Regions from separate parts of the Paenibacillus sp. S28 genome, predicted to be linked through region 1. Evidence: riboswitches for the same ligand, from Rfam matches in the RefSeq annotation. Region 1 holds a riboswitch; each other region holds the start of a gene.

Region 1 (7,469 bases):
TTTTGAAAATAGCCATGGTTTCTTGTTCCTCCTGAAAGGTTAATGTGTTCTTCTTGATACTCTTTTACGCAGCAGTTTTAGGACCGTTTCAAAAATCGCCAAAATTTTTTTCGGGTTTGTTCATCTTCCATAATATAGCAGCAATGAGCCTTCATTCAAGGCTATGTTTACCGTTTAAAAAAACGCGGGAGCCGATCCAACCGATCTGACTCCAGCGTTTTGTTGTGAATGCTTGATTAGCTTTATCTCCGCAGTGCCTCGTTAAAATGCGCGCAAGTACTGTTTCGGGATCTTCTGTTCTCCGTTCAGCTCTTGAGCCGCATGGAGCGCCCAGTAAGGATCCTTCAGCATGCCTCTGCCGACTGCGACCAGATCCGCCTTTCCTTCCAGCACCACCTGCTGCGCTTCCTCGTAATTTTCCAAGCGGCCGACAGCGATTACCGGCACATCCAGCTTTGCCTTCATTTGCTCCGCCAATTCCACCTGGTACCCCGAGCCGGCCTTCGGTCCGCCGTTCGATCCGATATGACCTTCACCGCCGGAGGAAATATGAAATACGTCCACGCCCGCATCCCGGTATCGTTGGCAGATTTCCGCGCAGTAATCGACGTCATAACCGCCGTCCACGTACTCCTTGGCTGACACTCTCATCAGAACAGGCATGTCTTCAGGGACCGCCTTCTTGACGGCTTTAACGACTTCTTCTCCGAACAAAGCCAGGTCTTTTCCATACGCATCGTCTCTTCGGTTGGTCAGCGGAGAATGGAACTGATGGATTAAATAGCCGTGAGCGCCGTGTATCTCCACCGTATCAAAGCCAGCCTCCACCGCGCGCCGGGCCGCTTCCCCATAGGCGGTAACTAAACTCTGGACCTCTTCGGTGGACAAAGCTCTCGGAATTTTATATTTTTCGTCAAAGCGGATGGCCGATGGAGCTACAGGCGGGTTCGCGTCTTCCGCCTTGCGGCCGGCATGGCCCAACTGGATGCCGATCCTTGTGCCATAGGCGTGCACTTCGTCGACGATTTTGCGGTAAGCAGGGATCTGCCCGTCATCCCATATTCCCGTATCCCGGTTCGTAATCCGTCCGTCGGGATGAACCCCCGTCATCTCTACGATAATCAATCCGGCTCCGCCGACTGCGCGGGATACATAATGGACATAATGCCAATTGTTAGGAATCCCGTCCTCAGCCTGTACCGAATATTGGCACATCGGAGGCATAACAATCCGGTTTTTCAGAGATAATCCTTTAAGTACATAAGGTGTAAATAGATCTGCCATTGCTTCGTGTCTCCTTTATGTTGTATGTGATTAAGCCTATATGACAACAGGGTTATATGATTGCAGCGCCGCCGCTCATTGTCCATACCTCGCGGTTACGGCCAACGTGCAGCGACCGTAATCCATCAGTTCTATTATACACGCTTTGCCGAACGATATGAAAATGTGGCCCAGCATCTGATTTAAAGCAACATAATTGCATCAACTTATGGACATAACAAGGATAATCATGTTTTCGCTGTTTGTCCGCGGTGGAAAGGAGTCGAGACGGATGAAAAAGAAGCTGTTATGCACATTGCTGTCTTCCCTGCTGATTTTGTTGTTGATCTGTCCTTGGCAGTCCGGGCGGCTGGCAGCCGCCGCTCAAGGCGGTGAACCCCCGAAACATCCGTCAGGTTCCGAACCTGCACGGGAAACCAGCAGCCGGGAGGCGAAAGAAAAGCGGAAGGAACAGCAGATCCTTACGCTCGGCCAGCTGATCAAAAAATATCCCGAAACGTTCAAAATTCACGGTCCGCGCGTCAAAGAGGTGGCCCTAACCTTTGATGACGTGCCGGATCCCAGGTTTACTCCTCAGATCCTGGATGTGCTCAAAGCCCATCATATTAAAGCCACCTTTTTTGTGATGGGCAGCCGGGCGAAGAAGCATCCCGAGCTGGTCGAGCGCATCGTCCGTGAAGGACATGTGATCGGAAACCACTCCTATAATCATCCCGTGTTTCACAAATTGGAGATGGACGAATATGTAGCCGAGATTAAGCGGACGGAGAACACGCTTTACGGCATCGTCGGTTATAAGCCCAAGCTGATCAGGCCGCCTTATGGAGACATCACGGAACGCCAACTGCGCTGGGCCAAGCAGCAGGGCTACAAAATCGTAAACTGGAACGTCGATTCGCTGGATTGGAAAGGAATCGGCAAGGAAGCGGTCAAGCGCAACGTGCTGTCCACCGTTGGGCAAGGCTCGATCATTCTTCAGCATGCGGGAGGCGGAACCACGTCCAATCTCAGCGGTACGATCGATGCCCTTCCGGACATTATTCGGACCTTGAAAAATAAAGGCTATTCATTCGTCACGCTGCCGAGGTTACTTCACGTTCCAAAAGACAAGTAACGCGCTGAGGGTACAAAAAAAACCGGCTTGAGTACAAAAGCCGGTTTTTCCGTGTTATTATGAATAGCATTGACTATTTAATGAAGTACAGCTCAACGTCCTGGAATCCGAAGGCACTGACGCTTTCCGGGCTGCCAGGCACGAAAATGTCGATGCGTTTCCCCTTAATCGCGCTGCCGGTATCCTTAGCTGTCGCTACGAAGGCTTTCTTCGGGAGGCCCGGGAAGCTGTGACCGGTAACGAGCACTTTCGTTCCCAATGGAATAACGGACGGGTCAACCGCGATCGTGCCCAGCTTCAGCGGGTTGCCGAAGTAATCCACTGCGCCCCACTTGCCGTTTTCGCTAGCTGCGGAAGAGTATGCCGTAGCTCGGACGTCCAGCGTTTTGGAGTAATCGAAGGTTTTACCCCATGCTTCCACGACTTTGTCATCGCCGTTGACGTTCAGGGAAGCAGCCGTGATGATGGAGCCGCTGTCCTCTGCGGCAAATGCCTTGGCTGTGCTTGCTCCGGGAACGTTTAATTTCAGGCCCGGATAAATATTGGTTGCTTGTACATTCGGATTTGCATTCATCAGTTGATTCAAATTAACGCCATATTGTTTAGATAGTGTATAGAAGGTGTCTCCATCCTTCGCTACATGGACCGAGTCCGCAAACGTGGGTACCGCCTGTACCGCCAGAGAAATGCCGATGATGGCTGCAAGTGTCTTGATTCCTTTAAGTCTTTTCATGGTTCCTCCTTAAGTCGTGATGCCTGCGAAGTTAGCTGTCGGATTCGGATTGAGGAGACAACCCTACGCCCTGTTGGTGCGATTCACCCCAAGCGTACTATGTACACAAATTACATCCCCCGCACTTTACCTTAAAAGTTTCGGCTCAACAAATATATCACAATTTTGTAACCTGTGCGCATGAAAATGTTACCAATACAAAAGCCTCGAAATATCAGGCTTTATATAGAGTTGTTAGCTGACTTAATCAAGGGAGCAACCGCTCAATTCCTTTCAAAAAAGTTACAACATCTTCATTCATTTTAACGATTTATTCATGAAAAGGTACAAAAAAAGCCCTGGATGAGTATTATTCTCGTCCAGGGCTTTATCATTTGTAGATGCAGGCTCTTGGTCAAAGGACCTTGCTCAGAAAATCTTTCGTGCGGCTGTTTTGCGGGTTACCGAACACTTCTGCAGGCGTCCCCTGCTCGACAATTTGTCCGCCGTCCATAAAGACGATCCGGTCGCCGACTTCCCGGGCAAATCCCATTTCATGGGTTACGATGACCATCGTCATGCCGCCCTCTGCGAGCTTCTTCATGACCTCCAGCACTTCGCCGACCATTTCCGGGTCCAGCGCCGAAGTCGGCTCGTCAAAGAGCATGACGTGGGGCTGCATGGCCAGCGCCCGCGCGATGGCGATCCGCTGCTTCTGCCCGCCTGACAGCTGGGACGGATACGCATCCTTCTTGTCGGATAATCCGACCGTGCGCAGCAGGTCAAGGGCAATCCGTTCCGCCTCGGCCGGCGGCTGCTTTTTCACCTTAACCGGCGCCAGCATGAGGTTCTGCAGCACCGATTTATGCGGGAACAGGTTGAAATGCTGGAACACCATGCCCATTTTTTCGCGTGTGGCATTGATGTTGTGACGTTTGTCCGTAATTGGCTCACCTTCAAACGTGATCTGTCCCCCTGTAGGAGTTTCGAGCAGATTCAAACAGCGGAGAAAGGTACTTTTTCCCGAGCCGCTGGGGCCGATCACGACGACGACCTCGCCTTTGGCGATGTCGATGTCGATCCCTTTCAGAATCTCCAGCTTGCCGAACGATTTGCGCAAATCTTTAACGCTGATCATCGGTATTCAGCCTCCTTTCAAATGCCCCCAGCAGCTTGGACAAGGTAAACGTCATAATGAAGTAGATGGCTGCAATGACCAGCAGCGGACTGAGGTAATCATACGTAATCCCTTGGATAGCCCCCGACTGGTACATCAAGTCGGTGACGCCGATAAACGATACGATGGATGATTCCTTGATAATCGTAATAAACTCGTTACCGATGGCCGGCAGCACGCTTTTTACAGCTTGGGGCAGCACGATGTACCGCATCGTCATGCTGCGCGTCATTCCCAGGGAACGGGCCGCTTCCGACTGGCCCCGGTCCACCCCTTGGATTCCGGCACGGAACACTTCCGCAAGGTACGCGGAGCTGTTAATGGACAACGTAATTGCACCGGACTCGATCGGCGTAAATTTGACCCCGAAGGCCACGAGGCCATAGTGAATAATAAACAGCTGAACAACCATCGGGGTACCGCGGAGAACTTCCACCCACACCGAACCGATCATCTTCGGCAGCCAAAAGCGGGACATCCGCATCAAGGATATAATAATGCCCAGCACGAAGCCGCATATGACGCCGATGGCCGCCAGGAGCAGTGTATACTGGATACCTGTCGCAAAATACGTCCGGTAATCCCAAAAAACGGAGAACATATTCATAAAGACCCAAGAACCTCCTTTGTCATCATACCTGCCTGTCCCATCCTTTCCCTGTATACAACAGATCGGGACATATTTGAAACAAGGTACCCATCATTGAACAGAAAAAATAGCGAATTCGCTTCGCTATTTTTTCCGATGTATAAAATGAGAACAGACAGCTTAACCTCTATTTCTGTGCAGCCAAATCGCTCGCTTCGGCAACGTACTGCTCAATCTTGTTTTCGGATTTCAGACGGTCCAGCGTTTTGTTGATTTGGTTCACGAGCTCAGTGTTACCTTTTTTGATCCCGATCGCGTAGCCGTCTTCCTTATAATCAGGAACCGCATCCGCAATTACCAGACCTTTGACGTTCTTGATGTATGCTTCGGCAACCGGCTTCTCCATGATGGAGGCATCCACGCGGCTCGAATTCAGCTGCAGCACGATGTCGGAAATTTTGCCCAGACCGGTGATCTTCGCGCCCGGAATCGTCTTGGCGATGTCCTCCTGGATCGAACCCTTCTGAATGCCGAGCGAAACTCCTTCCAGAGCTTTCATCGTGCTGTATTTGTCTTTGTCAGCCTCTCTGACGACAACGGCCTGCTCCGCCTTATAGTAGTTGTTCGAAAAATCGATTTGTTTCTTGCGTCCTTCGTTTGGTGTAAGGCCCGAAATGACAAAATCTACGCGGCCGGTGGACAGCTCGCCGAGAAGCGCATCAAAGCTCATGTCCTTGACTTCAAGCTGCGCCCCCATGTCTTTGGCGATTTCCTTAGCGATTTCGATATCGAAGCCGACGATTTGGTCCTTGCCGTTCACCATTTTATGAAATTCGTACGGCGGGAAGTCCGCGCTTGTTCCAAGCACGATTGTCTTGCCGCTGGCCGGCTGTTCGCCCGCTGCCGTGCCGCCTTCAGTCGAAGGTTTGCTACCACATCCGGCAAGCAGGGAGCCTACCAGCAGAATGCATGCCGTTAGAATACCCCATTTTTTCATATCTATCTCTCCTGTCCATTTCAATGATACTTATTGTTGTTCAAAGGCATGATCCGTATCCGGCCCAGCCCGAAAAACCACGGTTCTAATCATACAATAAAAATGCATGATTATGCAATGACATTTTCATACAGTGGTCAATACATTTCAAAATAGCCAGGATAAGGCGGATTACAGCTTTTTAATTCCATTTATTCCTAGTTCTATGGTTTCTTTTTGTCACCTCCCCCTCTTTTTCGGAATAAATATGTATTTACCGTTTCAAAGCCCGTCTCCTTCCTAATATGGATGCATAAATCCCTTCAAAAACCTGCACCCTTTGAAAGAAAAGCTTCTTATTATGTAATTACACGCAATGGGGACTCCTACGCAAAAAGTTCACCGAAACGTCAGATTAAGGCGGCAGCCATGGTTCATCATTCCGGGAATGAGGTATTAAATAGCTAGATATTTAGTGGAGGTGTAGTCATGCTGCTGGAAGCTTTATACCATGTCCCCCGGGACAAATGGGCCTATGCATACGATCCGAAGACGATACATCTGCGTGTCCGCACCAAACGAAACGACGTGGATACGGTAGTTGCGATGACCGGAGACAAATACGACTGGGATTCGACCTATTTTGAAATTACGATGGAAAAAGCCGCGACCGACGATATGTTCGATTATTGGGAGGCTGCCGTGCTGCCTAAATACAAGCGTCTTAGCTATGCGTTCCGGATCACTTCCGGCAAAGAAACGATTTACATGCTCGACAACGGGCTGTACCGAAATTGTCCGGCGCCGACGGGCGGCTATTACGAATTTTCTTACATACATGAGATCGACGTGTTTAAGGTGCCGGATTGGGCAAAGGATGCTATTTTTTACCAAATTATGCCCGAACGTTTTGCGAACGGGGATCCAAGCAATGATCCGAAAGGGACACAGCCTTGGGGAGGACAGCCGACAACGGACAATTTCTTCGGCGGCGACCTGCAGGGCGTCCTGGATCATCTGGACGACCTACTCGATCTGGGAATTAATGCGATATATTTCACACCTTTGTTTACGTCGCCGTCGAACCATAAATACGACATCGTCGATTATAGGCAGGTTGATCCGCATTTTGGGGATAACGAGCTGCTCAAGCAGGTCGTGGAAGCCTGTCACAGCAAAGGGATCCGCGTCATGCTCGATGCCGTGTTCAACCACTGCAGCGAACAGTTTCCACCGTTCCAGGACGTCCTTAAGCATGGGGAAAAGTCCAAATATGCCGATTGGTTTCATATCAACCAGTTTCCGGCACGGGTTGAGAACGGGATCGCCACGTATGACACGTTCGGCTTCTTCGGCAATATGCCGAAGTTCAACACGGCCAATCCCGAGGTGAAGCAGTATTTGCTGGACGTTGCCGAGTACTGGATCAAGGAAATCAAGCTGGACGGCTGGAGGCTGGACGTGGCGAACGAGGTCGACCACCATTTTTGGCGGGACTTCCGCATGGTCGTCAAAAACGCCAATCCGGATGCATATATCGTCGGGGAAGTGTGGAGCGATTCCCTGGCCTGGCTGGTAGGAGATCAGTTCGACTCTGTCATGAACTACCCTTTTGCC
Region 2 (7,469 bases), on a different contig from region 1:
GGTAAAGCCAAGGTGCTGAAGAACCGGGTCCGCTCCTATTTTACCGGCAGCCATGACGGCAAGACGCAGCGCCTGGTGGCGGATATCCGGGATTTTGAATATATCGTGACCGGAAGCAACATTGAAGCACTCATTCTCGAATGTAATCTGATCAAAACGCATCAGCCGCGATATAACGTCCTGCTGAAGGACGATAAGACGTTTCCTTATATTAAAATTACCAATGAGCCGCATCCCCGCCTTGAGGTGACCCGCCGCGTGCTCAAGGACAAAGCCAAGTATTTCGGCCCTTATCCGAACGCTTACGCCGCGCAGCAGACGAAAAAGCTGCTGGACCGAATGTACCCGCTGCGCAAATGCGGGGTCATGCCGAAAGAGGTATGCCTGTACTACCATATGGGCCAATGCCTGGCACCTTGCGAGAAGGAAGTCCCTCAGGAGGAGTATGACCGTATTACCCAGGAAATTAATTCTTTTCTGAGCGGCGGACACGAAGAGATTAAGAAGGAGCTCCAGCGCAAGATGCAGGAGGCGGCGGAAGAACTGTATTTTGAACGGGCAAAGGAACTGCGCGACCAGATCCTCAATATTGAAGCGATCATGGAGAAGCAGAAGATTACGACGACGGACACGAAGGACCGCGACGTATTGGGCTTTGCCGTGGATAAAGGCTGGATGTGCGTGCAGATTCTGTATATGCGCCAGGGGAAAATGATTCAGCGTCACGCGTCTGTTTTTCCGTTTTATGGGGAGGCGTACAGCGATTTTATGTCCTTCGTGACGCAGTATTACAGCGACAATCCGGCGCTGCCGAAAGAAATTTTGCTGCCTGACATGCCAAAAGGGGAAGAGGCGGAAGACAGCAGCCGGCCAGAGGATGCCGCGGAATCGATCGATGCCGGCGGCGGCGCAGCATCCCTGCAGGAATGGCTCGGCATCAAGGTGCTGGTGCCCCAGCGGGGGACGAAGCGCCAGCTCGTGGCCATGGCGGAAGAGAATGCCAAGGTCTCACTGGACGAGAAGTTCCGCCTGATCGAACGGGATGAGGAGCGGACGTCCAAGGCCGCCGCGAACCTCGGCCAGTATATCGGCATTGAGTCGCTGCACCGGATCGAGGCGTTCGACAACTCCAACATCCAGGGAACGAATCCGGTATCGGCGATGGTCGTGTTTATCGACGGCAAGCCCGACAAAAAGGAATACCGGAAGTACAAAATCCGTTCGGTTCAGGGACCGGACGATTACGATACGATGCGGGAGGTCGTCCGCAGACGCTACGAGCGCGTGCTGAAGGAAAACTTGGAGCTGCCCGACCTGATTGTCGTGGACGGCGGCAAAGGGCAAATTTCCGCCGCGATCGACGTGCTGCAGAACGAGCTGGGCCTGTTCATTCCGGTGTGCGGTCTGGTCAAGGACGTCAAGCACCGGACCGCGCAGCTGATGGTGGGCGATCCGCCCGAGCCGATTTCGCTGCCGCGCGACAGCCAGGAGTTCTACCTGCTCCAGCGCATCCAGGATGAGGTGCACCGGTTCGCCATCACCTTCCACCGCGAGCAGCGCGGCAAGTCGATGGTGGCATCCAAGCTCGACGCCATCCCGGGCATCGGCGAGAAGCGGCGCAAGCTGCTGCTGAAGCATTTTGGCTCGCTTAAAAAAATAAAAGAGGCCCGGATTGAAGACTTCCGGCCTCTCTCGATCGGCGACAAGCTCGCCGGACAAATTATAGCAGCCCTTCAGGAGGAGGAGTCGTAACATACGGCTTCTCCTTCTTTTTGCCGTAAAACAGGTAAATGACCCAGGCGACGATAAACGGCATGACGCAGGTGACCACGCCCGCCAAAATGTTCGTCAGATCCCCCATGCTGAACAAGCTGAAGCTCATCAGGATGCTGTCGAACACGACGTGGGCGAACATGACCGCGATATAGCCGTGACGCAGGAAGATCAAGCTGAACAGGAGACCGATGAACAGGAGCTCAATCGGACGAGTGTATATCGGGTAGATCGGGTACAGCGTATGGCCGAAGGCCCAAATCAGCGTCGGAATGACGCAGGCGACAAAGGTGTTCCTTACAATTTTCTTCAGCATCGGTATGCCGAAAAGGCGGTACACGGCTTCCTCGGAGATGCCGGCCATCCAGGCCATGATCGGCAGCATCCACGGGTACAGCATGTTATACGGGGACTGCGAGGCGTCCGTCGTGGACCAGCTGTGGATCGTCCGGTCCAGGACGAGATAGATCACCGACTGCGCCCCCATCAGGATAAACGCCCACAAATACCCGGTGAACATGCTGTGGAGCACGTAACGCCCGTATCCTGGCTCTTTGGCGCGGGCCCAGGCGTTGTAACCGGCTTTGCGCCACAGTCCGTCCCCGCCGACCAGGGAGAAATACAGGAGCACCGTCATCGCTATGCTCAGGATCACCTGAACGACCATGGCCACGATCAGCCCGAACTGGGAGAAGCCTTCCGCTTCCAGCACCGGCAGCATGTTATAAGTCGTCAGCAATGAGACAACAAAATAAAACAAGGACAAAAACAGCCCGCGGGCAAAGGATGTGTACCGCCGTGTCAGCGCACTGTAAATGATGGCGAGAATGCCTAGCACGATCGTAAACAGTCCGTATCCCAGCATGGTCAGCATCGTGGCGCTATTGGTCTGCTTCTCTACATAAGCCGTATGAGCGGATGGGACCGAAAATCCAGGGAGGAAGGAGTGGAGCTCCCCATCTTCAAAGGCAAACTTGAATTCCAGCTGCGATTGCCCAATGTGGGAGGAGGAGTCGGTATAGATCAAGCCGGGCTCATCCTTGCCGCTCGATACTTTCAGGGAGCCGGTGTTATAGCCCAGCTTCTGCAGCCAGGACGAGGCGATTTCCTCTTTATCCTCCAGCGTCATGTTCCCTTCCACAATTCTCAGTTTCTGCTTGCGCATCGTTTCGTTCGTTTCGGCCATCGCGGCCGCATACTTGGAATACGGAGGCGTGATGGAGAACCCGACCACCTTGCCCGTGTTCATATGTACGTCTACATTGATATATCCCTGATCGCTCGACTCGGGCAGCCGGACCCGGAACACGTCATAAGGATACTTCGGTTCGTATTTCTTGTTATATTCGGTAAGAAGCTTCTCTTTGGATAAATAACCGTAAAGGTCCGATTCCGACTGGTACGTGACAAGCGGCTTATCTGCAATCCCCGTTTGAATATTCAACCGGTCTGAGGCAAACGCTTTGGCGGCTGCTTCTGCCTCCGATTTGCTGATGACCTTGGTCGTTTGCCCCTCCAGCGTCTCCGAGCTCGTCTGCGGAAACACTTGTACGAAAAAGAATAAAATAAGGCCGATGACTCCCAAAATGCCCAGCCATTTATAATTGGCCCTGATTTCCAGCGGCTGGTTTAACCGGTCCATGAAATCCCCCCTTGAATGTGATAAAGATACCATTCCCCCCAATACAGTACGGTAAACATAACATAGAAGATTCGCCCAAAACCAGTATACCCTGAAAATAGTGGTGAAAAAACGATGAAAATCAAGGAAAGCTATCGAAAAGAGAAGATAACCGCAGGCCGTGTCCACCTGCATTGCGAATCAGGCTGTTTTCCATCCAATTTATCAGAAAAAGGCCTTTGTGATGTCCTACAATAAAGATTATAATTTTGATGCAAATGAATAAGAACGCCGAATTTCTCATTGAAAACGGGGGAACCATTTTTTTGGGGTGAATTTCGTTGGATGGTTTAGTCGTCCACGAATAGGGCAACCTGTGCATGCCCGAATCCGTCAGCTAACCTCGTAGGCGTCGTGCATGCAGGAGCCAAACCGAAAGGCATTGGATTTCCGATGCTTTTTTCTTTTGACTTTTTTAAAGAGGTGAATGTATTGATTGGTAAATGGAAGTGGTTCCGGCTGGCCCCTCCACAAATATTAACTCTGGGTTTTGCGGCCATTATTTTGATCGGAGCCATACTGCTCACCTTACCGATTTCGAACACGACAGGAAAACCGCTAAGTTTTATTGATGCCTTGTTTACGGCAACCTCGGCGACCTGCGTGACCGGTTTGGTTGTCAAAGATACGGGGCTATACTTCAGCACGTTCGGCCAAGTGGTCATCATGCTGCTGATTCAAGTCGGGGGACTCGGCTTTATGACGATGGCCACCCTGGTCGCCTTGGCTTTCAAGCGCCGGATTTCACTTCGGGACCGGCTCCTGCTGCAGGAAGCGATGAACCAGAATACGATGGAGGGCATCGTCCGCCTGATTCGGAAAGTGATATTTTTTTCGTTATCGATCGAAGGCTGCGGAGCGTTACTGCTCGCCATCCGGTGGTCGTTCGATATGCCTCTTGGAAAAGCGATCTTTTATGGAATATTTCATGGCGTGTCCATGTTCAATAATGCGGGATTCGACCTGTTCGGCCATTTTAACAGCCTGACGGGATTTGTATACGATCCGCTCGTCAATTTTGTCGTGATGTTTCTCATTGTATCGGGCGGCATCGGCTTTATCGTCATGTCCGATCTGGTGGATTACCAGGTACACCGGAAGCTGTCGCTCCACACGAAAGTGGTGCTGTCCATGACCGGCGCCCTGATCGTGATCGGAGCGGTCGTCATCTTTATCTTTGAATTCACGAATCCCAAGACGCTCGGTTCGCTGAACTGGGGCGGCAAAATTCTCGCCTCGCTGTTCCAGTCGGTTACGCCGCGAACGGCCGGGGCGAATACGCTGAACTTGGCAGATATGCGTCAGGCATCGCAATTTTTTACGATCATTCTGATGTTTATCGGTGCGTCGCCGGGCTCCACGGGGGGCGGGATTAAGACCACGACGTTCACCATCCTCGTCGGTGCGGTGATCGCGATGATCCGCGGCCGCGACGATATTGTGCTGTACCGTTACCGTTTGCCCCAGGAACGGATTTTCAAAGCGTTGACCATTACGTTCCTGGCCCTGTTCCTGGTCGTCGGCGTGTCGATGGTTCTGTCCACGACGGAAGACAGCAGCTTCTTGATGATCCTGTACGAGACGACGTCGGCTTTTGGCACGGTAGGTTTATCGCTCGGGCTGACGCCGCATTTGTCCTTGATCGGGAAAATCCTGATCTGTCTGACGATGTTTGCCGGGCGCCTTGGACCCCTGACCTTCGCTTATGCGCTCGGTCCGAAGAAGGGCAAGGAGCTGTACCGCCATCCCGAAGGCAAAATCATTATCGGGTAACCATGGCTTGGATGAATCAACGTTTCCATCTTGTCAAAGTCATCATATATAAAATCAACATTAAGGGATAAGGAGCTACTGGGGAGAAATGAAAACACAGCAGTTTGTCGTCATCGGTTTGGGGCGGTTCGGCTCAAGCCTGGCCATGGAGCTTATGGATTTGGGGTATGAGGTGCTTGGGGTGGACATCAATGAAGAAGTGGTAGATGATATGAGCGAGCATCTGACCCACGCCGTGGTGGCGGATGCAACCGATGAGGAGGTTCTTAAATCGCTCGGGATCCGTAACTTTGACTGCGGGATCGTGGCGATTGGGGACGATATCCAGATGAGTATCTTGGCTGCGATCCTGCTGAAGGAACTGGGCGTTCAGACCGTGGTAGCCAAGGCGATTTCCATACTGCACGGCAAAGCGTTGTCCAAGCTGGGCGTGGACCGGGTGATCTACCCGGAGCGGGACATGGGCATCCGGGTGGCACACCAGCTCGTGACCCCCAATTTGCTGGACTACATCGAGCTGTCCAAAGATTACAGCATCGTGGAGATGACCGTACCGCAATGCCTGAACGGAAAGACGCTCAGCGAAGTCAATACGAGAGCACGGTACGGATGCAGCATTGTTGCGCTCCACCGTACCGAGGGAGTCATCGTTGCGCCGACGGCGATGGACCAGCTGCATACGGGCGACATCATGGTCATCATCGGCTCCAACAGCAATATCGACCGCTTCGAGAGCGAAGCGGTGAACGTCAAATCGTAATCTGGAAGTGAGAAATCCATGGAAACTCCGACGACCGAAATTATTCATCACATTTTAATACTGCTGCTGTTTATCATTGCCGTCGGCATGATGTCCGGAAGACTGGCCTCCTGGCTCAGGCTTCCGGACGTTGCTGTGTTTATCGTGGCAGGCATGCTGCTTGGGCAGGGGCTGCATCTGATCAACGAGGCAAGCAGCTCGCTTATCAACCAGCTGATCCTCTCCGTCGGCTCGGCACTCATTCTGTTTGACGGCGGCCGTAACCTGAAGCTGAGTGGGCTGCGGAAGGTATGGATCACGCTCTCCATGCTGAGCGTTCCCGGCGTCATCGTCACGACCTTGATCGTCGGAACGGTCGTGCATTACCTGTTCGGCCTGGACTGGCTCGTAGCCTTCCTGGCCGCCGCCGTCATCGCCTCGACCGACCCCGCTTCGATCATTCCTGTGTTCAAGCAGGTAAAGATCAAGGAAAGGGTCCGGGAGACGGTGGAGAGCGAGTCTGCCTTCAACGACGCGACCGGCTCGATTCTGACCTTTGCCCTGCTGGCCGCGGTGACGGGCAGCGGTTCCTTACATATCGGGACGATGGCCTGGGATTTCGTAAAAACCGCCGTCGGCGGCATTCTCGTCGGCGCCGTCGTATCTATGATTCTTACGTACCTCGTTGCCCATTTCCGGCTTGGCGTCCTGAAGGATTACACGACGATCACGATGATCGTCGTCGCACTTTCTTCTTATTTAATAGGGGACCTGATTCATGTCAGCGGATTTATGGCGACCTTTGTGGCCGGGCTGATCTGGGGGAACGCGGATACGTTCGGGCTGTCAATGGACGATAAGCTGGAGGAGACCGCATCGTTTGCGGACAATACAAGCGTCATGATGCGGATGCTGATTTTCATCCTGCTCGGCAGCCAGGTCAACTTCCGGGTGCTTGGCGATTACTTCTGGCCAAGCCTGGCGGCGGTCCTGGTGCTGATGGTCATCGCCCGGCCCATCACGATTCTGCTCTGCGCCCTGCCCGACCGAAAGGTCAAATGGTCCTGGCGCGAGCTGCTGTTCATGATGTGGGTCCGGGAGACCGGGGTCATTCCCGCCGCCCTTTCGGGCATGATCGCCGGCATGGGCGTAGCCCACGCTGATGTCATCTCGGCCGTGACGTTCATGGCGATCATGCTGACGATTCTGCTGCAGGCCAGCACCACGGGTCTTGTCGCCCGCAAGCTGGGCCTTGAGGTCAAGACAGAGCCGGCGGCTTCCAGGTCCATGGGGAAGAAATAGCCTGTAACATGATACGAGCCGTCAGGAACGGGGGAATCCCATCTAGACGGCTCGTCATTTGCCGGCACCGCGTCATTCATCCCGGGTGCGGCCGAAAATCTTTTTCGTTTCTTCAATCCAGCGGCGTGCCCCGGCGCTCAGTCCCCCGTTTTCGGAGTAGACAAGCGAGGTGGTGCGCCGTGTTTCCTGCAGATCGGGAAT
Region 3 (7,469 bases), on a different contig from region 1:
GGCTGTTTCCTTTTCCTTCGCCCGCTGCTTGTTTAGCGCCTTCGCCGCTTTAGGCTTCGCGGCCAGCTGCTGAACCCCCGCCATGGCCAGCGTGACGGCAAGCAGCACCGGGATGAGCAGCGTATAGCTGCCGGCAGCGTCGTGGATCACGCCAAGCAGCATCGGTCCCATCGCGCCAATCACGTATCCCACCGATTGGCTCATGGCCGACCAGGCTGTCGCCTGCTGAGCATCGCTTACCGCTTCGATCGGCATCATCAGATTGACCGGGAACAGCACGCCGGGACCGATGCCGATCAGAATCGCCGCCAGCCACGGCGTCACGGATATCCAGAGCATCAGGAAGCCGGCGGCCATCGACAGTGCGCCCAGCGCCAGCCAGAAGCGTCGGGAAGGCAGACGCCGGAGCAAGTGCGGAAACAGGAGGCCGACGGGAATCTGCGTCAGGGAGAACAAGACAAGCATGTTCGCCGCATAGGCTCTGCCGTATCCCATATGTTCCACAACCGGAGGCATCCAAGCCGTGACCGAAAAGAACAGAACAGCCAGCAGGCCAAAGGACAACGTGAGAGCCCATGCTTTGGCGCTGTTCCAGGGAAGTCCGGTCGCCCTTGCCGAGCGCTCCGCACGGGCAGGCCGACGGGTATGACGGAGAACCGACCACCACCATACCGGCAGGGCGACGGCAGCCAGGATAGCCCAAACCGCCAGCGATTCCTGCCACGAATGGGCCCGGACCGATAAAGGCAGGGACAATCCCGATGCGAGCGCGGCTCCGACCGCCATGGAGACGGTATAGAGCGAAATCATAACGGGCACCTTGGCGGGAAAATGCTGCTTAATGAACCCGGACAGCAGCGGTCCTGCCGCAGCAATCCCGAGCCCGGCCAGGATGGTGGTCAGCAGCAGGTATGCTGACGACCCGGTGAACCATCTCAGCACCGTACCGGCGCCGATGACCGCAATCGACCAGCCGATGACGCGCTCCAGCCCGGCACGCTGGCCCAGTTTGACCGCAAAAGACGGAAATATCCCCATGCACAGCACCGGAATGGACGTAAGCAGACTTGCCGACAACGCGCTCATGCCCAAATCCCGCTGGATGGCTTGCAGCATGGGCGAGATGGAATTCATTGCGGGCCGCAAATTTAAAGAGGCCAAAATGAAGGCGACAGCCATCATGAACAGTGAAGGTTTTCTCATTATTTCTCTCTCCCTCAGATCGATTTGATCACATCTTAATGGGAGAGGGATCATTTATCAATTATATTGAAATTATAATAATAATTTGTTATACAAATGATAATACCGTGTTTTCACACATTCTAGGGTTTACTTCCACTTCGGTACGCCGCGATCTATCGTTCATGAACAGGAGGAAATAACATGGAACTGAGGCAACTGGAGTATTTCGTGGCCGTATGCGAGGAGCTGCATTTTACGAGAGCCGCAGATAAGCTCGGCATCTCCCAGCCGAATTTAAGCCTGCAGATTAAGGCCTTGGAGGAGGAGGTCGGCATGCCCTTGTTTGACCGGATCGGCAAACGGATTGCGGTGACCGATGCAGGCTCGGTCCTGCTTAAGCAGGCAAGGGGAATTTTTCAAAATTTGCAGAACGCCAAGCTGGAGATCGGCGAACTTCGCCATCACCAGGGCGGTACGCTCGGCGTCGGCGTGCTGCCTTCCGAGCTCGATTTCCGCCTGACCCCGATGTTCATCGATTTCCGCAACCGGTATCCGAACGTCCGGCTCAAGATCGTCTCGGCCGTCGATGTAGCGGACCTCGTCCTTAGTACGGAAATCGATATCGGCATCTCGCTCAAGCCGCTTTACGACAACCGGCTGGTGGTCAGGTCCCTGCCCCGGGAGGAGTATGGCGTGGTGGTATCTGCCGAACACGAGCTGGCCGGCAGGGAGTCGGTCTCCCTGACTGAACTGAACGGCCTGCCGATCATTATGTATCCCAAGGGGTTCTGGGGAAGGGAGCTCGTCGAGCAATACTGCCGGAAGAACGGGTTTAACCTGGACATCGTCGTGGAAACGACGTCTAATCCTTCGCTCTTCCGCTTTGTCCGGGAAAACATGGGGGTTACCGTTCAGACGCCTACGCTCGTCGAAGCCATCGGCGATCCAAAGCTGCGGTTCCTCCCCATCCATGATGATCCGCCCTACAGGGAAATGAGCATCATTTACCGGGCGGATAAATATTTGGGCCATGCTGCGCAGGCTTTTATTCATCTTGCCGAGGAGCGCCTCAAATCATAGTGCGAGCTCGAGGCGCGCAGCATGGCCGGCAATCGGCCCAATTTTGACCCTTGGGAAGTTATATGTATCTTTCCTGGATCACGTTATAATGGTGGATTTCATGTCCGGTCAGAATATACGCCCAAGCGGCGGCGGTGGATTCATAACCGTTCACGATACCTCTGCGGGTCCAGGCCTCGTCCGGAATGCTCCGCAGCAGCGTCAGCGTGGAGCGGCGAACGGCGGCAAAATCCTCGAGAAGCTCGGCGATGGAGAAACGGTCAAAGGCTGCGCCTTCCATCAGCACTTCCTCGTCATAGCCGGTCAAAGGCGTGGTGTCCCCCCTGGCGATACGGAGCAGCCTGTAGCACATGATGCGCTCATTATCCGTAATATGGCCGAGCACCTCTTTCAAGCTCCATTTGCCTGGCGCATAGCGGTAGTTCCCCTTTTCTTCCGTCAGTGCAGAATAAAACGCGGTCGTCCGGTTCAAAGACCCGTTCAGAATCTCCTCGAGGTTCCCCTCAGGTACGAGAGAGACATACTTGGCGAAACCTTCGTTGTAGTCATCCTTCGTTGGGCGTAGAATCATCGGTATCCATCCTTTCGTTTTGTAAAATGTTCAAGCAATGGGCGTGCCGTTGCCGACAGGCACATCAGGGGCCAGCAGCACCACATCGCCCTCTTCCGGAACTCCGCCTAGAACGAGCACTTCCGATTCATATCCGGCAATCCGCCGTACGGGAAAATTAACGACGGCGGCCACCTGGCGGCCGACCAGCTGCTCCGGGGTATACCTTCTCGTAATCTGGGCCGAGGAACGCTTGACTCCAAGCTCCCCGAAATCAATGCTCAGCTTGAGCGCCGGCTTGCGCGCCTCCGGAAAAGGCTCCGCCTTGACCACCGTTCCGATGCGAATGTCCAGCTTCATCAAATCTTCGATGGTTGCCACAACTTTTCCTCCTTCTTATGCCATGATTATATCTCTCCATTATATCCCTGCCTGTCAATGGCAAAAGCACTTTCACCAACCTAAAAAAAGGCTGCACACCGCAGCCCAGATTCCCATAACGTATTTTATCGATATAGCCGCAAATAACAAATTAGCAATATGCCTAACTTTCAAGCTTGCCTTTTCATTTATTCTAAAAATCAATCGTTCATCCTCAAATACGACAGTTAATGACGCATTACTTTAGTATGGTGAAATAAATAACTGCGAAGGAGTAGATGAACTTGAAGAGACTCGCTGGGAAAATCGCTCTTGTAACCGGAGGAAGCCGGGGAGCAGGACGAGGGATTGCCGTTGAACTTGGGAAAGCCGGAGCAGTAGTTTATGTGTCCGGAAGAAGTTTACGAGGCACGACTACACACGGTTTTCCAGGCAGTATCGATGAAACTGTGGAGGAGATTCGAAGTCATGGAGGAGAGGCGTACGCATGTCGTTGCGATCATACCCGTGATGAGGATACACAAGCTTTGATCGAGAGAATCCGACAGGAACAAGGACGGCTCCATATCCTAGTGAATAACGTCTGGGGACTGCATGACTTGGAAGTGAATTTACAATCCAAACCATTCTGGGAATATCCGCTGAACATGTGGGATGCGATGTTTCAGAATGGAGTACGCCCACAAATAGCGACAAACCATTATGCGATTCCGCTTATGCTGGAAGCTGATTCTGGATTGATCGTACATACCACATTTCAGGATCAGGATAAGTATTTAGGAACTTTCTATTACGACCTCGCCAAGAATACCATTAACCGCTCAGTGCTCGGATTAGCTCATGATCTCAAAAGCACTGAAATAACCGTGGTAGCGGTCTCCCCTGGCTGGATGAGAACAGAACTGGTATTAAGGAACTTCGGTACAGATGAAGCTCATTGGAAGGAGGTTGATGCTCTGAAACACACGGAGTCGCCGTATTACGTAGGGCGAGCGGTGTCAGCCCTAGCTGGGGATGATGAAGTGAAACTGAAAAACGGACTGGTACTACAGGCTGGTGATCTTGCCCAGGAATACGGGTTCACCGATATTGATGGACGGTTCATCCCTCCCTTTTTAATATAATCAGTCTCATTGAAAAAACGAATACTCGCTAGAGCTCAGTTAACCGCCTTCTTATCGGGCGGTTAACTTGCTGCCTAATACAGCGAGTAGATCGTTTGAGTGAAGGCCAGTGCGATTCAAGATGCGGTTTTCTTTCCAGGAGGCAAATCCCATGACCGCGGGCTATCCTCCATAGGCTTCCCGAGTCCGGTAAATATGCTGGTCCATCAAAAAGTTCAGCAGCATGCGGTTGAATGCATGGGGCTGGCACAAATGGGTCGGATACATCGCATCCTCGATCGTCGCCAGCTGCACATGCCGGAAAAGGGTGGCCGCCCGCTGCATTTGCTTGACGAACCACTCGCTTTGGCTGCCTGCGACGCACAGTACAGGCATCGGCAGCCGCGCCAAATTGGCGGGCATCTCCATACGCAGCAGCTCCATGCGCTGCTTGATCGACTCTGTCGGCCGCTTGTGGTACAGCTCCTTGCGGAGGATGCTGTAGACCGGTCTCCACCGGTTATACGTCACCCGCAGCGACCGGAGGAAAAACTCTGCAGGCAAATAATAAGAAAGCCAGCTGCACGCCTCGCAAATATTCAGCAAATGGTTCTTTTTCCCGAAGCATCCCGCGAAGTAGCTGTCTACGAGTACCAGGGCGCTGATACGGTCCGGATGAAGGGCGGCAAACGTCTGGGCGAGCACGCTTCCGCTGGAACAGCCGACAAGCGTCGCCTGCGTAATATGCAGCTTATTGAGCAGCTCGCACAGATCGCTGCATTGGGTTTCCATAATGTGCCCGACCTCCACGTCAAGCTTCCCCGAATTGCCGTAACCCCGGAGATCCAGCACAATCACCTTTGCCCGCTTGCTGAAATATTCGACCTGGGGCTCAAACATATGATGGGACGACAAATGCCCGTGAATGAACACAATGGGCGTGCCGCTGCCGTGAATTTCGTAATATAACGTGGTTCCGTTTACTTGTATCTGAGGCACTTCATGTTCTCCTCTCTCCCAAATAACCTGTTTTCTCTGTTTGTGCAAAATCGCGGGCGCCGCCCGCTTGGGAATCGATGCTTCTCCTTGTTTAAACAACAAAAAAGAAGCACCGGAAAGAGGACACTCTTCCATGCTTCCAACTCCAAGGCCGAATAAGCCTTGCCATCTGCATGAATAACAGCTGCCTCTCTTAACACGCTTGCGTGGTTAGCTGACGGATTCGGGCCCAAGAGTAGCCCTACTCATCACTTTCGAGATTCACCCCATATGGCCGCAGCGGATGCTGCAGACACGACCGGTTCCCCCGCTTTCCGCCCTCCGGCGGAAATTCAGCGAATAGACATATTCCATGTACACGCTTCATCCTTCAAAATGAGCGCACAGAAAAACACAGAGCAGATACCCTGTGTTGATTCGTCAAATCACAGTTTCCTCCGCTCTCAACTACGCTTACGAGGTTAGCTGACGGATTCGGGCCGTGAGAGTAGCCCTACGGAAACAGGCGTTATCCTGCCTCCGATTCACCCCTGCAAGCCGCAAGCCCCAGCATAAAGCTCCGTGGGACGAGGACTGCGATTGGTTCCCCCGCTTTTCATCGGAAAATTCAGCGTTCATCAAGTCGCAAATCTTACTCTATTGGATGATGAAATGAATATACGCCTGGGACGGCGAACTGTAAAGCAGGGAAACGATACGATTCCCTGCTTTATTTGGGGATCTGATGGGAAAACGGGTCCTAATCCGTAGGAATCATTGTTTTACGGCCTTTCCTACCGCTTTCCTTAGCTTTGCTGGATAACTGAAGGCGGGAAGCCATTCAAATGGCTGAACCCGCCCATTGGATCGGAAAATAATGCCGGAGTAGGGCTGAAGCCGCTAGGCTGAAAAAAAGCGGCTTTTTACCGGAATTTTGGACTTTGCACTGGAAAGATGCTGGTTTTGATCTAAAAAAATCCGCCTCGTCTTCTTGCCAAAGATATCCCTTGGACGTATGATTCGGATAGTTTACCAATCGGACACATGTATGGAACCCTACTGGCCGTGACGATCCGGAACAAGACGGCAGGGAGTATCCATGAAATCACGGTCAAGGAGGATGTCACGATGAACCGGGCTTTGATCTCCACCATCGAACTGTTTGAAATCGATCTTCCAAGGTACCAGCACCACAGCCTGGGCTGGCTGGAAAACTGCCGGATCGGCATTGTAAAGCTGCCTTACTCGGGAGAGGAAGGGCTTGCCGAGGGCCTGCTGTGCTCAGGCAAGCAAGCCTTCGACCTGGTACGGTGGGGCTGCTGCCTGCGTTATATTTGCGGCCTGACGCTGGAAGAGGCCATCACCGCGACGGCCATGCACATTCTGAAGCAGCCGGACCACAATCAATACCCGCTCGCGCTGATGGCGCTGCTTGATGTCAGATCACGCCTGGAGCAGCATACCGCGCGCACAACAGCCGAACACATGGGAAGATCCCTTGATGCCGGCCTTCTCGAGCTGAATCGTACGGCTTACGCCAAAGGAGCCGCAGCATCGTTGCGGATCGGGGGAGGAACGTCGCTTGCGATCTCCGGCCTGACGGCTGACCTTGATACGGAAGTCCAGGCGAACGCTCCCGTCAACCGCCTCCCGCTGCTCGGCCCGGAGTTCCCGACGGATACCCGCGCCTTGATCCGCCGCTCCTCGGCATATCTGTCCCTGTTCGGCGCCAGCACAAAGAACCGCCACCCCGGATAATCCCCGAGTGGCGGTTTTTTTGTGCTGCCTGCGCGGGCGGCTACAGCGCCTGCTCCTCGCTGCGAAGCTGCACCAGCGCTTTTCGCTGCCAGGCCTTGCTCCTCCAGCGGACCCAGAGCAGGATGCCCCGCAGCCATTCGTCGGCGATAAACGCTGCCCAGATACCGTACAGGCCGTATCCCCAATGGATGCCGAGCAGGTACGTCAGCGGCACGCTGAAGAGCCAGGTCACCGTGATGGACACGATCATGGCGGACCGGGCGTCGCCGGCGGCCTGCAGCGACCGTTCCAGGATGACGTTGAAGTTGCGCCCCGGCTCCAGCAGAAAGCTCAGCAGCAGCAGGGCCGCTCCCATCGCGATAATGTCCGGGTCGGTCGTGAACAGCTTCATCAGCGGCTGCCGGAACAGCGTCAGCACGGCGACGGCCGCCAGC
Region 4 (7,469 bases), on a different contig from region 1:
TGGTGTTTCCCCCCAATTGGTACGTGCCCCTTATCGAATATTTGGGGGAATCGGTCAATGAACCCATGATCTCCCCTGGAATTGTGACGATGTACGGCGAATTACAACCGATAGGCATTGAGACGGAGATACCTGATAACTCGCTGGATTTAATTCCCTTCTTAATGGATTTACAACGAGATGAAATTCGTGAAGGATTTGTTCATCCTGTCGTTCATAAGGCAAGGATTTTACGGGAAATCGGGGGATACGATACCCAATTTTTGCGGGGAAAACAAGGATACGAAGACGACAGTTTACTCTTGGGTTATTACTATTATTTGGGGACACGAAATAACTGGAGGCCCAAATGCTATTTGAAGTCATGGGTCTATCACGCGACGATGGCGCAGCGGATGACGCTCCCCGATAAGCATATGGAGTTTGCTTTAAACGAGGAGGGGCTCATCCGTCAATATGGAGCACATGGCTTGAGGAGCTTGTCGAACATCCATCAAAATCCTGCTGCTTTTGATCATCTTCTTCAAAAGTTTTTACAATAATAACGGCTAGGAGTGGGGATATGTCTGATGGGCAAAAGGCAGTATGGGATCGACTTTGGTCTAGAGAGGTATCCTATCAGTGGGATTCATTAAGTCAGTCCATTTTTGAGACGATTTGTGAGTCTGTAGGTGAGGTAAAGGGCAAGAGAGTTTTGGAGGCAGGATCGGGAACGGGGAAAGTCTCCTTACATCTTGCGATGGAAGGTGCTCATGTGACTTTGGTTGATTATTCGGAAAAGGCCTTAGAAAATAGCCGAACGGCTTTCCGGCAAGCGAATTGTGAAGGGAGTTTCGTCCTATCTGATATTCGAAGGATGCATGCCCTTAATAACCAATATGACCTTACTTGGAATGCAGGGGTTCTTGAACATTTCACATTCGATGAAAAAGTAACCATCCTTAAAGAAATGGCGAGGGTTACAAAGCCGGGAGGCACTATTGTCATCATGACTCCTTACTCGAAATGTTTGCCATATCGTATTGGAAAGGCTTTTGCCGAAAGACAGGGAACATGGATGTATGGTGTTGAGCAGCCTGTCCTCACATTAAAAGATGAATTTGCTCACAGCGGAATCACGTTTCTTGATGAGAGGGATATTGGATTTGTAAACAGTTTAGATTTTCTTGATTTTATTCCGTCATCACATGTCATAAAAAACTTGATTTTGGAATGGTATGAGGGACTTCCGGATGCAGATAAGAGTCTCTTTCCCGGGTATTTACTCGTTAGTAAAGGGATCGCAGCGGGATAATTTGGCCGAAACATTAGATAGATCCTTTACAAAAGAGGGTTAACAGGTTCTTATTCATATTAGTTTTAAGAATAGATAAACCGGAAAGCTAATGCTTTCCGGTTTAATTTTTACTTACATAATAGGTGGGTTCGAGTAGGCCTCGGCATTGAAGCTTTCCGGACCCGTACGTGTCGGAAATACGGAGACAACGGAAGGTACGCTAACGATGGCTTGATTGAGATATTAAAGTATATACCTGGTTACAATCATAGGATTGGACGGGCTTAAAATCTACATATTTTTGTCTGATAAATGGAATAGGTCTATTCTTTTCATTTAAGCTTGCAGCTAGATTTGAGAGTGGGTCGGGAAACCTTCACAAGTTCTTCATAAGTTTTGGGTAGAATGTTTGGGAACTGAGGATTCAATCCAAATAAAAATATGCAAAGGTGTGTGACAAACTGTGAAAAAAGTATTCATTTTTATTAGCCTTGCAGCAATCCTGGTGCTAAGTGCGTGTGGAAACAAGGATAATGCAAACAATAATACGAACATGGACATGGGCAGCATGAATCATTCTGGTTCTGGTGAGGTTCCTGCAGGGTTAAAAGAAGCTCAAAATCCCATATATAAAGTTGGAGATGAGGTTGTGATCCACACCAAGCATATGGAAGGCATGGATGGAGCCAAGGCTAAAGTGGTCGGTGCCTACGACACAGTGGCTTATGCTGTAACGTATACTCCAACCACTGGAGGTAAACCCGTCCCGAATCACAAGTGGATTATCCAGGAGGAAATAAAGGATGCGGGTAGTGAGCCCTTGCAACCTGGGACTAAGGTGACCATAGAGGCTGATCACATGGAAGGTATGAAGGGCGCAGAAGGCGCTATTGATTCTGCTGAAAAAACAACGGTGTATATGGTTGACTACACGCCAACTACAGGAGGAAACCCCGTTAAGAATCATCAATGGGTAGTCGAAAGTGAGCTTTCTAAATAGAGTATTTTTTAGCAAGTGAGTGATGTTGCGTGGCACAAGACGGTGAATTCCTTTCTCCTTTTGCACGTTATATGACGGATACTGTAAATATTGGACATGGGCAGCGTTATGACGTGTTATCGACAAGCTCAATGAAGATCATGGTTCGACTGTGTCCTGACGGTAAATACCTCTAACCGATCTGGCATTGCCAGATCGGTTTTTTTGTTTGGCGTCTATATGATTATTTGCCTTGGTTTTTCTGTTACTTGGATTAATTCTTTACAAAATTGTTATTTGTTCTTGCGTAAATGTTCCGTTACCAAGATAAGCACCTCGATATCGGGATATTGAAATCGACAAACTCCTACTCAGTTTCGTTGAAACTTCCATAAAATCCAACAAATATCAGTAAAAAAAGTTACGGTTAATGGGAATCTATCAATTAGGCATTGACAAAAAATCTAGTTATATACTACATTATGTAGGGTTACATTTTTTTAATCATTATTGCCGAATTTCTTGATACTGAAAACGGGGGAACCATTTTTGGGTGAAATATTCTCATTGAAGAATAGAGGGAACCTTCTACCGAACCCTTAGCTAACTCCGTAGGCATCGGAAGGAGAACTACATAGTGAAGAAAGTAATTTTGTCAATGTTAGGTGCGGCCATTGTTTTTTCAGCAAGTGCAACCAGTTCCTTTGCCAGTTCCGTTAAACTCGAAAGTGAGGTGGATAAGGTCGTAGGCACTCCTTATCAGTGGGGCGGCACATCAGTGGCTGGTTTTGACTGTTCCGGTTTTATTTTATACATATTCGATAAATTCAATTTAGATTTACCCCGCACATCTAAAACACAGGCTCAAGTCGGAACTCCAGTAGATCGTGAAAACCTTAGAGCAGGAGACCTGGTATTCTTTAATACGGACGGTACGGGAATATCTCACGCGGGTATTTATATCGGCAATAATGAGTTTGCACACTCTTCAAGCAGTAAAGGCGTTACCATTAGCAAATTATCGGATTCATATTATAAAAATCGGTATGTTACAGCACGCCGCGTCGTGAGTCAACAAAGTTACCTGAAACTGATCAGTGAAATTTGATCTAGTCGGGATAAGCCACCTAAATCAAAAATGAAAGCACCGGCTGAAGTCAGCCGGTGCGTTTTGTTGTTTATTCAGGGACGTTGTTCACATTGGGATCAGGCGTATAATTATTTTGATAATCATCATACATCACATCAGTTACCATACCAGCGGACGCGTGGTGCAAATCGTGGCAATGGAACATCCATTCACCGGGGTTGTCAGCTTCAAAGGCAACTTCATACGTTTCGCCAGGTTTGACGTTCAGCGTGTCTTTCATGATCGGAGATCCTTGAACTGTTTTGCCATTCTTGCTCAAGACTTGGAAGAAATGGCCGTGCAGGTGCATCGGGTGATCGTCCATTTTGGATTGATTTACAAAGGTCACCTTTACCTTATTTCCTCTATTTACTTTGATTGTATCCGTCTCCGGAAAAACCTTTCCATTGATCGTGTAAACCATTTCTCCATTTCTCATCTCGGTATTTAGATTCATCGTCACGTCTTCTTCAAAGCTTTGATCCAATGAAAATGCGGACGCAGACATGGTTCCGTACTTCTCCAGATCAAAATCGGGAAGTTCTTCGGAGGCATTGGAAGGGTCGGGCTTCGAATTGGAACCTTCGTATTGAATAATGGCTCTCATATTTTGTGCTCGATTATCCTTAGCATGTTCTTCAAGCAACCAGGTTCCGGGATGATCTGCGGTAAATTCAATATCATATCGTTCTCCGGGAGCAATCGAGACTAATTGATCCTTGATCACAGCCGGGTCATTCACGGGCTGCCCGTCGGATGAAACAACCTTAAAGGAATGACCGTGTAAATGCATCCGGTGAGTGATGTAGCCGGCGTTAATCAACCGAAGTTTTACTTTTTCACCCTCTTTAACGGTAAGCTTATCGATCGCATCACCTGTTTTTCCATTGATCGTATAAAGGTCATACATACTCATATCATGTCCTGCCATATTCATTCCACCGTTATCCATGTTCATATCTCCAGAACTCATCCATTCATCGAGCACAAGGGTGTAATCGCGGTCAGCGGTATCTTGGGGGTCTTCGACAACAAGAGAACCATACAAGCCTTTGTCCACTTGATTCACACTGTCTTGATGTGAATGGTACCAATAAGTTCCCGGTATGGTGGCTTTAAATTCATAGGTGAAGGTCTTTCCGGGTTCGACGGCATCTTGTGTGACTCCTGGAATTCCGTCCATATTGTTGGGAACCGGATAGCCGTGCCAATGGATGGAGACAGGCTGCTTAAGTTGATTTTTCAAGTTTATTTTGACCGTATCCCCAACCTTTACCCGGACTTGTGGACCGGGAACCGAGTTATTAAATGTCCATACGGGAATGGTTTTCCCCTTTTTCACTTCGAGATTACTTTCCTGTGCGGTTATGGTGAATTCTTTACCATTCACAACAGGTGTTGCTGTTGTCAATTTAACGGATGCAGCGGATTCACTGGAGTTGGAAGTAGAGTTTGAACCCATATTCATTTTTGAATGATCCATTCCGTTCATATTGCTTACTTTCGAGCAGCCAGCAGCAGAAATGGCCACCGAGCTAGCGAGGATTATTGTTCTTATTATCGCTGCTTTCATTTGAAGAACCCCTTTCTAATTCTTTTGATGTAAGCCTCATTCATCATAAAATAAACATGTAAAGAAATGATGAAGATGGATGAAACATAACGGGTATTGGTTAACCCAATATGGAAAACCATCTGATCTTATTACGCAAAAGAGGCCGAGGATCTACAGCTCTCCTTGGGTAGTATAACTTTAGGCTTGAATATCATACTATAGGGGGGTATACTAATAACAAATCGAAAGGAGGAGTCGAAATTGAAAACCATTACTTTAAACGTAAACGGAATGAGCTGTCAACACTGCGTGAATTCCATTGAAGGAGCTCTTAAGCAAATAGGGGCAGGGGGGAAGGTTAACTTGTCCAATGCCTCTGTTGAAGTTCAATTCGATGAGACCAAACTTACGGAAAGCAAAATTAAAGAGACCATCGAAGACCAGGGTTATGATGTTGTTTAAGTAACCTTGAAGTGATAAATAGAGGTGCCAAGAATACCTTGGTGCCTCTAACTATGTTAAGAACCGTTTGTGGAGGAAACAGCATGGAGGAAAAAATCATGATCGCGGTATCCCCGCCGGTTCAAGTCGGCGGAAGTTTATTTACTGCTGAACAACTACTTGAAATCAGCAAGCTCATTGGTCCGGACCAAAAAATCGAAATGACGCCATTTAAACAACTCTACGTTGAAATACCTGCGCCTATTCAGGCTGAGGTTACGGAGCGCTTAAAGCTTGTTGGACTCGAAGTAAACCCGTCGGGGTTTGCTACCAAAAGTCTTATTGCCTGTAACTTTTGCAGGGGGCCTGAAGAGGCGGGATTAGATTTTGCACAGCGATTAAATCAAGCTATATCAGGAATTTTGACTCCAACGCCGTTAAAGATAGGCTACGCCGGTTGTGCGCTCGGGACAAGTGAGCCCTTAATAAAAGACATTGCTGTCGTCAAAATGAAGAATCGATTTGATATTTATGTTGGTGGTGATTCTAAGGGAATCAAAGCTACATTTGCTCAGTTGTTGCTTTCCGGTTTATCGGAAGAAGAGGTCATCCCTTTAGTCCTGAAATTGATCGACTATTATAAAGCTGAAGCCAAGGGAAAAGAAAAATTCGGGAAATTCGTAAAAAGAATTACAATCGAGCAGCTGAAACTTCGTGTCTCATAAAGGAAGATCTAATTGGTGGTGTGATATTGTCGATTGATGAATTCCAAATCATTGGATGGCTTCAGGCTTTAGGAGTCTGGGGGATTTTATTTAGTTTTGTCTTAAGTGTGATCATTAGTATTTTAGGCGTCATCCCGTCTATTTTTTTATCCGGGGTGAATGTGATCTTGATTGTCCCCTCTGGACTGGTTACCTTTTTGGCAGCCGCAACTTCGGTCCCTTTTTATATCTTCTGCATAGCCTCCCTGATCGGGAAAATGCCTTCGGTTGCGATCGAAACATTGATAGCACATGATATACTTTTTTGGGGTAATAATAAAATTCGTTTAGTCGTCTCCGCCTTGCTTATTTTGTTGTTGTTTTTGCTTTTAAAGCGCCCCCAGTCATATCGGAAAGAAGTATAACAGGTCATTTCGTGGTGAGAAATGACCTGTTTGATTATATAGTCGTGCAGAGGAGAACGGAAGTTGAGGTGTATGAAAAAGAATCCGCCTATACGTTTGGAGGGAACTCATGCGTAGAATTTTAGTTGTTGAAGACGAGGAGAAAATCAGGGAAGTCATCATCGCTTATTTAAAAAAGGAAGGGTTTGAAGGGCACGAAGCGGCCACAGGGGAGAGTGCTTGGAATGAATTAGCCAATCAACCTTTTGATTTGGTTTTGCTGGATCTTATGCTTCCCGACATGAACGGAGAGGATTTATGCCGGAAAATCCGAACAGCTTATCCCACACCAATTATTATGCTCACAGCTAAATCGTCCATTTCGCATCGTATTCATGGGTTGTCTGTTGGGGCAGACGATTATATGGTGAAGCCGTTCGATCCTCAAGAACTCATAGCCAGAATTCGCACTGTACTAAGGCGAACCAATCAGCAAGAACTTCTGGCCGATCGATTAGAATATGGCGAAGGACGTCTGATTATTGATAGCCATGCCAAACAGGTCTTCGTTCAACATAAACCCATTAGTTTAACCCCATCTGAATATAAATTGCTTTTAGTTATGGCGAGAAACTCGGAGCGAACGTTCTCTCGGGAAGAATTGATTGAACTCGTTATGGGGTTTGAATTTGATGGAGACTCGCGTATTATTGATCAGCATGTCAAAAATTTGCGTCAAAAAATGGAGGAGGACCCGAAGAACCCCTTATTTATCCGGACTGTTTTTGGAGCAGGGTACCGCTTTAACGGGGGGAGTTTATGAAACGTACATTATCTTTTCGCTTAAGCACGGTTCTGATTTTATATACCGGCTTTATTTTGGTGATCGCTTCGATTGCTATGATCAATGCAACCCACTACCATTTTCAAATGTATGGACGCGAAATGTCCGAAGCGCAACATTCAGCTGATTCACTGAAT

Evidence for each region. A riboswitch is a leader RNA that binds a small molecule or an ion and turns the genes downstream of it on or off. The one in region 1 is predicted to bind cyclic di-AMP.
Region 2: it holds a riboswitch for cyclic di-AMP, as region 1 does, so the genes downstream of both, IAE55_RS20980 (TrkH family potassium uptake protein) here and IAE55_RS28050 (3D domain-containing protein) in region 1, are expected to answer to the same signal.
Region 3: it holds a riboswitch for cyclic di-AMP, as region 1 does, so the genes downstream of both, IAE55_RS10010 (alpha/beta fold hydrolase) here and IAE55_RS28050 (3D domain-containing protein) in region 1, are expected to answer to the same signal.
Region 4: it holds a riboswitch for cyclic di-AMP, as region 1 does, so the genes downstream of both, IAE55_RS32855 (C40 family peptidase) here and IAE55_RS28050 (3D domain-containing protein) in region 1, are expected to answer to the same signal.

What each region holds. Positions count from the first base shown of each region.
Region 1 covers NZ_JACVTM010000017.1:46,349-53,817, reverse strand. Annotated here, with positions in the region: gene IAE55_RS28065 (PspA/IM30 family protein) at 1-16, opposite strand, end outside; gene IAE55_RS28060 (NADH:flavin oxidoreductase/NADH oxidase) at 262-1,284, opposite strand; gene IAE55_RS28055 (polysaccharide deacetylase family protein) at 1,556-2,398, shown strand; gene IAE55_RS28050 (3D domain-containing protein) at 2,472-3,131, opposite strand; cyclic di-AMP (ydaO/yuaA leader) riboswitch at 3,135-3,287, opposite strand; gene IAE55_RS28045 (amino acid ABC transporter ATP-binding protein) at 3,526-4,248, opposite strand; partial or broken gene IAE55_RS34415 (ABC transporter permease subunit) at 4,235-5,873, opposite strand; gene IAE55_RS28030 (alpha-glycosidase) at 6,342-7,469, shown strand, end outside.
Region 2 covers NZ_JACVTM010000009.1:33,130-40,598, reverse strand. Annotated here, with positions in the region: gene uvrC (excinuclease ABC subunit UvrC) at 1-1,752, shown strand, start outside; gene IAE55_RS20985 (CPBP family intramembrane glutamic endopeptidase) at 1,721-3,415, opposite strand; cyclic di-AMP (ydaO/yuaA leader) riboswitch at 3,674-3,820, shown strand; gene IAE55_RS20980 (TrkH family potassium uptake protein) at 3,887-5,227, shown strand; gene IAE55_RS20975 (potassium channel family protein) at 5,316-5,987, shown strand; gene IAE55_RS20970 (cation:proton antiporter) at 6,006-7,268, shown strand; gene IAE55_RS20965 (LysR family transcriptional regulator) at 7,341-7,469, opposite strand, start outside.
Region 3 covers NZ_JACVTM010000003.1:305,494-312,962, reverse strand. Annotated here, with positions in the region: gene IAE55_RS10035 (MFS transporter) at 1-1,203, opposite strand, end outside; gene IAE55_RS10030 (LysR family transcriptional regulator) at 1,387-2,265, shown strand; gene IAE55_RS10025 (DinB family protein) at 2,324-2,836, opposite strand; gene csaA (chaperone CsaA) at 2,867-3,196, opposite strand; gene IAE55_RS10015 (SDR family NAD(P)-dependent oxidoreductase) at 3,475-4,320, shown strand; gene IAE55_RS10010 (alpha/beta fold hydrolase) at 4,483-5,298, opposite strand; cyclic di-AMP (ydaO/yuaA leader) riboswitch at 5,482-5,646, opposite strand; cyclic di-AMP (ydaO/yuaA leader) riboswitch at 5,734-5,921, opposite strand; gene IAE55_RS10005 (hypothetical protein) at 6,406-7,035, shown strand; gene IAE55_RS10000 (MATE family efflux transporter) at 7,076-7,469, opposite strand, start outside.
Region 4 covers NZ_JACVTM010000029.1:32,342-39,810, reverse strand. Annotated here, with positions in the region: gene IAE55_RS32870 (hypothetical protein) at 1-542, shown strand, start outside; gene IAE55_RS32865 (class I SAM-dependent methyltransferase) at 563-1,294, shown strand; gene IAE55_RS32860 (YdhK family protein) at 1,740-2,276, shown strand; cyclic di-AMP (ydaO/yuaA leader) riboswitch at 2,757-2,888, shown strand; gene IAE55_RS32855 (C40 family peptidase) at 2,893-3,363, shown strand; gene IAE55_RS32850 (multicopper oxidase family protein) at 3,434-4,957, opposite strand; gene IAE55_RS32845 (copper ion binding protein) at 5,201-5,401, shown strand; gene IAE55_RS32840 (nitrite reductase) at 5,485-6,105, shown strand; gene IAE55_RS32835 (hypothetical protein) at 6,132-6,509, shown strand; gene IAE55_RS32830 (response regulator transcription factor) at 6,619-7,311, shown strand; gene IAE55_RS32825 (sensor histidine kinase) at 7,308-7,469, shown strand, end outside.